Regions from separate parts of the Eubacterium sp. BIOML-A2 genome, predicted to be linked through region 1. Evidence: a T-box and tRNA genes for the amino acid it is inferred to sense, from the RefSeq annotation. Region 1 holds a T-box; the other holds one or more tRNA genes.

The links. The T-box of region 1 lies ahead of proS (proline--tRNA ligase). A T-box ahead of a tRNA ligase gene usually reads a tRNA of that ligase, here a tRNA-Pro.
Positions count from the first base shown of each region.
Region 2: it encodes a tRNA-Pro, which carries the amino acid that the T-box ahead of proS (proline--tRNA ligase) is inferred to sense. The anticodon was not compared.

Region 1 is NZ_WKZK01000004.1:84,112-89,367, reverse strand. Features, by position in the region: gene rpsG (30S ribosomal protein S7) at 1-5, opposite strand, end outside; gene rpsL (30S ribosomal protein S12) at 264-683, opposite strand; gene proS (proline--tRNA ligase) at 948-2,390, opposite strand; T-box leader at 2,607-2,815, opposite strand; gene GKG43_RS02555 (toxic anion resistance protein) at 2,966-4,099, opposite strand; gene GKG43_RS02550 (5-bromo-4-chloroindolyl phosphate hydrolysis family protein) at 4,140-5,256, opposite strand, start outside.
Region 2 is NZ_WKZK01000022.1:44,333-49,588, reverse strand. Features, by position in the region: gene GKG43_RS09880 (putative peptidoglycan glycosyltransferase FtsW) at 1-1,188, opposite strand, end outside; gene asnB (asparagine synthase (glutamine-hydrolyzing)) at 1,326-3,206, opposite strand; tRNA gene GKG43_RS09870 (tRNA-Pro) at 3,422-3,496, opposite strand; gene GKG43_RS09865 (hypothetical protein) at 3,566-4,024, opposite strand; gene GKG43_RS23590 (spore coat associated protein CotJA) at 4,045-4,167, shown strand; gene GKG43_RS09855 (spore coat protein CotJB) at 4,164-4,433, shown strand; gene GKG43_RS09850 (manganese catalase family protein) at 4,437-5,054, shown strand; gene GKG43_RS09845 (trypsin-like peptidase domain-containing protein) at 5,255-5,256, opposite strand, start outside.

The sequences.
Region 1 (5,256 bases):
GGCACGGTCCTTCCCTCCTTAATCATTATTTCCGGTCTCTGCCGGGATTAATTCATCGGTACTCACATGTGTCTTTCTATGGAAATCGCGCTTCATGTGCTCGTGGCCGCGGGACCTGTCTATAAACGTCAGCGCTTCATCAATTGAATGGACTAAGCGCCTGCATAAATCCGCAACCTACGATAATCATAGTTCTGTTTGTGATACGATTTAACTGTTTAGTTACATAATCTGCTAATTAGACAAACCTTTAAAAGCCGCTTTTATTTTGCGTCTTTTGGTCTCTTAGCGCCGTATTTAGAACGAGCCTGTCTTCTCTTAGCAACACCTGCTGTATCAAGTGTACCTCTTACGATATGGTATCTTGTACCTGGCAGGTCCTTAACTCTTCCTCCACGGATCAGAACAACACTATGCTCCTGCAGGTTGTGTCCTTCACCTGGGATATAGCTTGTTACTTCGATTCCATTAGAGAGACGAACTCTGGCGATTTTTCTCAGAGCTGAGTTAGGCTTCTTTGGTGTAGCTGTCTTAACAGCTGTACATACACCCCTCTTCTGTGGTGCAGATACATTCGTAGCACGTTTCTGCAGAGAGTTGTATCCTTTCTGAAGTGCCGGTGCTGTTGATTTCTTTTCAGAAGTCTGACGTCCTTTTCTAACTAACTGGTTAAATGTTGGCATTCTTTTTCACCTCCTATGATTCTTTCGTTTCCTTCTCACTTATGTGGAAAGGGGTTGCAGATAATCGTAATTATCTTGATTTACGCGCCAAAAAATAATGCCTTTTTATGCACGCTAAATTAGTTTATTACGTTTTTGCGGGAAAGTCAAGGGATTTTCGATGATTTTTACGGAACTTTTTTGTTTCTTGATGTTCAAAGGGGTCAGACCCCTCTGCAGAAGGGGCGGCCCCCTTTGCAGAAGGGACTGGCCCCTCCTCACAGTTTAGTACGCTTTTCCCCAGTAGACCATATGCTTCGCCGGTTTTCCGCAGCAGATGCACACGTCTGAGAGATGTTCTTCGTCATCCGGGATACATCTGGAAGATGCACCGCCTGTCTGGGTTTTGATTTCGTCTTCACAAGCCTCGTCACCACACCACATAGCTTTGATAAATCCACGGTTGCCCTGGAATTTTTCGTTCATTTCTTCCATCGTTACCGCACTGTCTATATGGGAATCCAGAAATGCTTTTGCCCTGTCAAACATATCTTTCTGGATTGTTTCCAGGATGTCGCCCAATTTTGTCGTAATCTCGTCCATGGATACGACGATTTTTTCTCTTGTATCGCGCCGTACTACTACAACCTGATTGTTTTCAATGTCTTTTGGACCGATTTCTATTCTGGTCGGGATGCCGAGCATCTCCTGCTCACTGAATTTCCACCCGGGACTCTTTTCCGAATCATCGATCTTCGCCTTATAGCCCGCATCCTTCAGGGCGCCAAGCAGTTCGTTCGCTTTCTCGAGAACGCCCTCTTTGTGCTGGGCGATCGGAATCACTCTCGTCTGGACAGGTGCAATTCTCGGCGGCAGCACCAGGCCGCTGTCATCGCCGTGCACCATGATAATGGCGCCGATGATTCTCGTGGACAGCCCCCAGGATGTCTCATATACACTGTGCAGCTCGTTGTTCTTATCCGCATATTTGATATCAAACGCATCCGGAAATGCACTTCCAAAGAAATGACTTGTTGCGGACTGCAGTGCCTTTCCATCGTGCATCAGCGCCTCCACTGTGTATGTGTCCTGCGCCCCGGCAAACTTTTCACTTTCTGTTTTCCGCCCGGAAATCAGGGGAATTGCCAGGTCATCCTGAATAAAGTCTCTGTATACATCACGCATGGTCAGTGTCCGCTGCTCCGCCTCTTCGTATGTTGCATGGATCGTATGTCCTTCCTGCCACAAGAATTCTCTGGAACGCAGGAAAGGTCTCGTGGTCTTTTCCCATCGCAATACGGAACACCACTGATTCCATACTTTCGGCAGATCCCGGTAAGACTGCACTGTTCTGCTCCACAAATCACAGAACATGGTCTCTGATGTAGGCCTGATGCAGAATCTTTCCTGCAGTCTCTCCAGGCCGCCGTGGGTCACCCATGCCACTTCAGGAGCAAATCCTTCAATATGGTCCGATTCCTTCTGAAGCAATGCCTCCGGGATCAGAACAGGAAGATAGACATTCTCTACTCCGGTCTCTTTAAACCGCCTGTCGAGGCCGCTCTGGATATTCTCCCAGATTGCATACCCATTGGGCAGATAATTCAGACATCCTTTTACTCCCGAATAGTCGCACAGCTTTGCCTCACGGACTACATCTGTATACCACTGTGCAAAGTCCTCGTCTCTTGATGTGATTGATTCAACCAGTTTCTTTTCCTTAGCCATAATATGTCTCCTTTTCCATTCTCCAGGGCCCCTGCCCGTATTTCATGTGTCAGAAAGTCGTGCTGTCCCGGTGTTTTTGTATACTCAGGTATCCCGGGTATGCCGGTTATACATTATTCTGCAGCTTGCTGCAGATCCGCCCGCAGGGCATGAGTTACGGGATGCCCTTTGGGTATACTTAAATATACAAAAACGCCGGGACCTTCTTCCCCTCCAAAAAGGGACCGAAAGTCTCGGCGGTACCACCCTAATTAACTGCATCTCCTGACGCAGCTCACTCAAACACCGTTAACGCCGGTTCTACGCCGTGCTTTCACACAGCAGCTCCCGGGCCGGTTCTATACATTCTCCGCAAAGGCCTCACACCTAACGGCCTCCTCTCTGTATCGTTTCCTGCATATACTATTCCCGTTCATCGCCTGTAGTAACTGTGATTCTACTCGAAAACCCTCTCTTTGTCAAGGGATTCTGCTCCGCTAATCTTGATCCTGACGGCTTCGCCTTGTATCAGTTCAGGAAAGTCTGTCCTGTTACGTTACCTTTCATTCCCTGCGGACTTATACAGTAACGTCATCTTATCCCTGAACCTGCAGCAGCTTCTGTTTCAGCTCGCCCTCCAGACGCATCATCTCCTGCTCTGCCTCACGGCGTTTCTGTCTGCCCTCCTGCTGGATGTGCATCACTTCGTCGAGCGTAGAAATCAGAGATTCGTTCGTCATCTTCAGCGTTTCAATGTCTACAATGCCGCGTTCTGACTCTTTGGCAGTTTCAACTGTTGCCATTTTCAGTTTCTCGGCATTCTTACGCAGCAGCTGATTTGTCATGTCTGTCACTTCGCGCTGGGCAGCAGCTGCCTGAGCCGAATGCTCCACACCGAGAGCCAGAACCATCTGACTCTTCCACAATGGTATGGTATTTACGATCGTGGACTGGATCTTTTCTACCATAAGGGTGTCATTCCCCTGCACGAGGCGGATCTGAGGCGCGGTCTGGATTGAAATGGTGCGGGTCAGCTCGAGGTCATGTATTTTCTTTTCAAATCTGTTGCACATGGAGTCCAGGTCTCTGGCAGCCTGTGCATCCTCCGGCAGTCCGTCTCTCTGGGCCTTATTCAGCAGTTCCGGAAGTTTCGTGGTGCGTACCTCCTGCAGTTTCTTTTTTCCTGCCAGTATATACATGGAAAGTTCTTTAAAGTAGGTCAGATTCACCTCATACATTTTATCCAGTATCGCAATATCTTTTAACAGCTGTACCTGATGGTTCTCAAGTACTTTACATATCTGGTTAATGTTTGTCTCCGCCTTAGTATACTTTGACTTCATGGCATTTATTTTGTTAGAAGTCTTCTTAAATATCCCCAGGAACCCCTTCTCTTCCTCTTCATCAAAATCCTTCAGCTCTTTCACTACGCCAGACAAAAGGTCTCCGATTTCCCCCAGGTCTTTCGTCTTAACGTTCTCCAGCGCCGTCTCAGAAAAGTCCGCCATCTTCTTCTGTGTGCCTGCCCCATACTGAAGAATAACGGAAGAATTGGTCAGGTCGATCTGGTTTGCAAAGTTATCGACTGCCCGTCTTTCTTCATCCGTCAATATGTTGTCATCAAATACAACTTCTTCTTTCTCCACGACCTCTACTGCCTGTTTTTGCTCCTGGAAAGGTTCCAGCGTCAGTTCAGGGGTTGCTGCAAATCCTTCAAATTCGTTGTTCATTTTACTTCCTCCATCCGGTAAGTCTGCATCTAATTTTTTTCTACTTTTTAAAATCGTCCTTGGTAAGTCCCTCCTGTGCCAGCATTGTGTTCAGAACCGATATATCGGCCGATACATTCCATGCCGTATCCTGGAACAGGCTGTCCAGAAGTTTCTCAAACGCTGCATTTAAAGTATCCAGAGTTTTCTCGATCTCACTCTTGGATGAAATAATATTGGCTCCCTGAACCGGCTGTGCATCCAGCTCCTCATAGGCCTCCAGAAGCTTGACTGTTGTCGGAAGATAATACTCCATCATCCGCCGGATATCCGGTAAATTCTCCGGATTCTGTTCAACCCGGTCAAAAATCCGGTCCACCAGGGTCTGTATACGGGATATCTTTGCCGAAATCTCTTCCCCCGGAATCGCATCATTACATTTTTCGATCTTTTTGATATACTCATCCCCCGCCCGGATAATCTCTTTTACCTGCGGGTCCATATTCATATCCTCCTCAGCCCGGCGCGCTTTCTCCAAACGTTCCTCCTGTTTCTGCTTTTCTATGCGCTGCATGAGGTCTGTATACTGGGCATAGGCCTCATTGCTGACGATCAGGCAGGTTCTCTGGCCGTCCAGATGCCCTTGCATGAACCAGCCTTTATTGATCATCTTTTCAAGATCTTTTACGATATACTTGGGGGGTTTTTTCAAGCGCTGTGCCAGCTCCTTGATTTCACAGTATTCTTTTCCGCCCATTTCTCTGATATATACACGGAACCGCTTCACTTTTCCAAGAAGACTTGTCCCGACACCAGCGAGAATGGCCCCAGCCCCCAGAAATGCCCCCAGCACGCACGCTGTTACCCGGAAACTGCTGCTGAAATCAAAAGCAGTAATTCCTACAACCACAACGAGTATCAGCAATAAAAGCATGGAAATTCCCAGTGTATAACCTGCAGCAGCAAGAATAACCCCTCCGACTTTGGTTCCGGTCGTGCTTACAAACAGACGGGAATTCTTCTGAACAGGCGGGGAATTCTGCACGTTCCGGTACTGCCGGCCTGCAGCCGCTGCGCGGTCCTGCGTTCTTTGTCCCTGCCATCCCTGTTCCCGTCTTTGTCCGGAATCCGTGTTCCATCGGTAACCTGCGTTTTCCTGCCCCGGGCCTCCCTGATAC
Region 2 (5,256 bases), on a different contig from region 1:
AACAACCGCAATATTCAGAATTACCTGAAGTGCAATGTGGGCAAAAATCCCGGTGGCAATCAGGGAACCGTACAGATCGGGCGCATTTCTGGCTATAAACATCAGCCTGTACAATAAAAGGCCAAACAAGACCAGAATCACAATTGCACCGAAAACCCCCAGCTCCTCGCAGACAATAGACAGAATCATGTCATTCTGCACTTCCGGAATTACCCCGAGTTTCTGTGTACTGTTTCCAAGACCTTTTCCAAAAAATCCGCCGGAACCGATTGCATACAGCCCCTGCATTACCTGGAAGCCGCCTTTGTCCGCGTGGTTTTCCGGATCCAGCCATGTAATGATCCGGCGCAGACGAAAGTTTTCACTTGTGGTAATGGTCGCCGCCATCACGGAAATCCCCACGACCGCCACTGCGGTAAATGCTCCCGCCACCGCGATAAAAGGCTTTGTCTTAGGGTGAACTACAAAAATCAGTATGCAGGTGATCGCCATCACAATAATCGCCGTACTCAGATTGTCTGTCAGAAACATGACTCCCCCGGCCGCAATTACGCCGAATGCCATAATCCTCACAATCCCTTCCCTCGTATTGATTTTCTTTCCCAGCCTGCACAATTCATAGGATATAAACAATATCACCGCTATCTTGGTTATCTCGGATGGCTGCAGTGTCAAATTTCCAGGCAGCTGGATCCATCTTCTGGCTCCATATATTTCAATTCCCAGCGGTGTCTGTACCAGAGCCATCATAATCATCGCGAATATGTAAAGTTCAAACGCAAACGCACCATATATATGATAGTCAATCTTGGATACTATAAACATAGCGGCAAAACTTAAAACACTGATGACCGCCTGTTTAGAAAAATAATACATATCGTTCTCAAAGTCTGACTGTGCGCTGTAGGCGCTGGTACTGTAGAGCATCACCAAACCAAAGCACATCAGAAAAATGATCACCAGCAGCAGATCGTAATCAAAATACCGGATGCCCTTTTTCACCCGCTGCTTCCTTCCGGCCTTTTTCTCCGCAGGCGGCGGAGAATGCGGAACGCTCTGCATGGGCCGTGTTGCGTCCGGCCTCTTTCTCCTGGCTTCTATACTGCCGCCATCACTGCTGCCTCTGCCCGGCGGCGTTGCACGCTTCCTCCCGTTATTTCGAATCGGCTGCACTGTCCTGCTTCTCATGATATCTCCCCTGTTCCTGAATTTTTACAAAAGATCTCGTCTGTTTACTCCTGCCAGGTATTATTGTGGCATTTTACGAAAACAGACGCGCTAAAACAGCCGGCCGCCATCGACTCCGGCCGGCTGTCCTTCTTTTCCTATCTGCTGCTCATAGCCGGATGCACCGGTTTGCCATGCTCAAAAAATCTGTCATACCACACAAGGAAAATATAGACCGTCCAGATCTTACGGCTGTTGTCTGTTTTCTCATTTGTATTCTTACCATCCTTATGCTCATCCAGCATTTTCACCAGCATGTCTGTATTGAAAAACTTCTCCGCCGCTTCGGATGTAAACATCTTTTTTACTATATTATAATACTTCTCTTCCCTCAGCCAAACTCTGATCGGAATCGGAAAGCCCAGCTTTTTCTTTTCTGCTGTCTTACTCCGTATTACTTTATCTGCTGCCGCCCTCAGGGCCACCTTAGTCCTCGGTGCGCGCACTTTATAATCCAGCGGCAGGGTCTCGGCCAGTTCCAGCACCTCCCTGTCCAGAAACGGCACTCTGACTTCCAGCGAATTAGCCATTCCCATCTTATCGCCCTTCATCAGGATATCGTGCACAAGCCACAGATGCAGATCCACATACTGCATCTTCGTTACCGGGTCTTTTCCCTTTACCCGTTCGTAAAGCGGGCGTGTTACCTTCTGAATCCCCGGCTCACATCCTTTCTTGAGCAAGCGGCTGGCTTCTCTCTCCGTAAAAATATTCGTAGCATTTGCAAAATAACGCTCCTCCAGTGTCTTGCCGTGCCTCATCAGGAATCCTCTCCCCTTCACTCCTCTTGGCAGACAGCGCTCCGCAAACTTACCAAGCACTCTTCTGATGCACATGGGAATCTTATTAAATGCGGTATGCTCCAACGGTTCACAATATATGTTATAGCCTCCGAAAAGCTCGTCAGAGCCTTCTCCCGAAAGTACTACTTTTACCTTCTTGGCAGCCTCTTCACTCAAAAAATACAGGGCGATAGCAGCCGGATCAGCCACCGGTTCATCCATATAATACTGGATATCCGATAATTTGTCCCAATATTCCTCCGGCGTAATTACCTTTGCATCGTTCTGCATATTGATGCTTGCCGCAAATTCCTTTGCATCCTGAATCTCACTGTATTTCCCCTCGTCAAACCCTACGGTAAAGGTACGGTCCACCTGCCCCAGATACGTCAGATAACTGGAATCCACGCCACTTGAAAGGTAGGACGCAACCTCAACATCACTGATCTTGTGTTTTTCCACCGACTCTTTCATAACGTGTTCGATATCTTCCACAATCTCCTCAAAGGACTTCCTGCTGTTCCCCGTAAAATGCGGTTCAAAGTACCTGGTTATCTCCATCTTTCCGTTTTCATATGTGAAATAATGGCCCGGCTGAAGACAGAATACCCCCTTGAAGAAAGTCTCATTTGTGGGTACAAACTGAAAAGAGAGGTAATTTCCAAGGGCCGCCTCATTAAAGACTTTATCAAACTTTGGATGCTCCATAAATGACTTGATTTCTGAGCCGAACATCAGTGTACCATTCATCTGTGCATAATATAGCGGCTTAATGCCAAAAATATCCCTTGCCGCAAAAAGTTTTTTCTTCTTGATGTCCCAGATTGCAAATGCGTACATCCCGCGCAGCCTGTCCACAAGGTTCTCGCCCCACTCCTCATAACCGTGCAGAAGCGTCTCAGAATCCGTATTTGATACAAATATATGCCCGGCCTCCACCAGGTCACTCCGCAGGTCCTGGTAATTATATATCTCTCCGTTAAACACCAGCACCATGCTGCGATCCTCATTGTAAAGCGGCTGGTCTCCCACCGATGAGAGGTCAATGATGCTCAGCCGTCTAAAACCCAGCGCCGCATCCTCATCCACATACCTGCCCTCACTGTCCGGTCCTCTGTGTACGATCGTGTTCATCATATTGACCAGTACCTGTTCTCTATCTTCAACTTCTCCTACAAATCCTGCAAATCCACACATAAAAATTTATCTCCTTTTATTATGCCATCCTGTTCTACCGCGTATCAAAGGATACTCTACTATATAACTTGTCCTATATTATAGCTTTTTTTACATATAAAAACAACTTTTTTTAAAAGAAGGGAAATTGGCATGATTTTTGGCCAAAAATGATCAATTCCAAATAACATGTTTAACATAAGAAAAGCAGTGCATAAGAAGCACTGCTACTCTGATCGGGGTGACAGGATTCGAACCTGCGACCTCACGGCCCCCAGCCGTGCGCTCTAACCAAACTGAGCCACACCCCGCCTCACTTGTTCTATTATATAAGACTTTTGCCAAATTGTAAAGTGGAACCTTTTTAATTTTCTTCCATACTATAATATTGTAAATGATATGGAAGGAGATATCGCAAATGGCGAATTGTCAAAACAATATGCGCTACGGCAGACAAATGAACTATAATAACTGCCGCAGCATGCCGAACGGTAATAATAACTGCCGTCCTGCACCTGCCCCCATGCCAAGAACTGACCGCCAGTGCGGAGCACCGGAGCCTTGTGGATGCCGCACTCCAGAGCCACGCAAACCAGAACCATGTGGTTGCCGCACTCCAGAACCACGTAAACCGGAACAGTGCGGTTGCCGCGCTCCAGAATCCCGTAAACCAGAACAGTGCGGTTGCCACACTCCAGAACCACGTAAACCAGAACAGCGCGGTTGCCGCACTCCGGAACCATGCGGACATCATCCGGAACACCACAAACCAGAACAGTGTGAATGCCGCACTCCGGAACGCCATCCCTCACAGCCGTGTGGATGCCGTTATGATGCATTGGAAGATTTCCCAATTGCTATGGCATACGTGCCCTGGCAGAAATGGCGGAATTTATACGAACCTTGTAAAGGCTTCCAGAGAGGTACAATTTTTGAAGACCTCTCAAAACCATTTCATGGAAGAGGAGGGTGTAATCGATGAGTGAACGTCCATGCAAAAAAGATTTACTTGACCATATCAATGCGGTCAGCTTCGCGGTGGATGACGTGAAACTTTTTCTTGATACCCACCCCTGCGATGAAGATGCACTCGCTTATTTTCGCGAGTACAGCCGCATGAGAAATGAGGCTCTGAAAGAATATGCCGCATACTATGGTCCTCTTACAATTGATACCACTGTCTATTCCTGCGCTGACAGGTGGGACTGGATCAATGAGCCATGGCCATGGCAGGAAGGAGGATGTTAGTATATGTGGGGTTATGAAAAAAGACTGCAGTATCCAGTAAAAATTACACAGACCAACCCGAAAATTGCTCAGATCATTATTACACAATTCGGGGGACCCGACGGCGAACTCGCTGCTTCCATGCGCTATCTTTCTCAGAGATACACAATGCCTTACAAAGAGGTGACCGGTATTCTGACAGATATCGGTACGGAAGAACTGGCTCATATGGAGATGATCTGTGCCATTGTCCATCAGCTCACCAGAAACCTGACACCGGAAGAAATTGAGAAATCCGGCTTCGGTACCTATTATGTAGACCATACCCTTGCGCTCTGGCCGCAGGCGGCGAGCGGAATGCCGTGGACAGCAACTGTGTTCCAGTCAAAAGGCGATCCAATCACCGATCTCCATGAAGATATGGCTGCAGAACAAAAAGCTAGAACTACTTATGACAATATCCTGAGACTGGTGAAAGACCCAGAAGTCTGTGATCCTATTCGTTTCCTGAGAGAACGTGAGGTTGTTCATTATCAGAGATTCGGAGAAAGTTTGCGTATCGTTCAGGATAATCTGGACAGTAAAAACTTCTATGCCATCAATCCTGAATTCGATATTCGTCAGGACTGCGGCTGTAAATAAAGTGGCATCAGCAGGCTCTGTCAGTTGATGTAAACTCTTCATACGAACGGTTTATAAGTTTAAAATACAGGACGCTGCCTTACCATAAAGGCTGCGTCCTGTATTGTATTTATGCGGTATCTGCCGCTGTGTGTTCTTTTTATCCCTGCAGGAAATACATCGAAGAGGTCCTGCAGGTATATATCTGCGTTCCTATATGGCT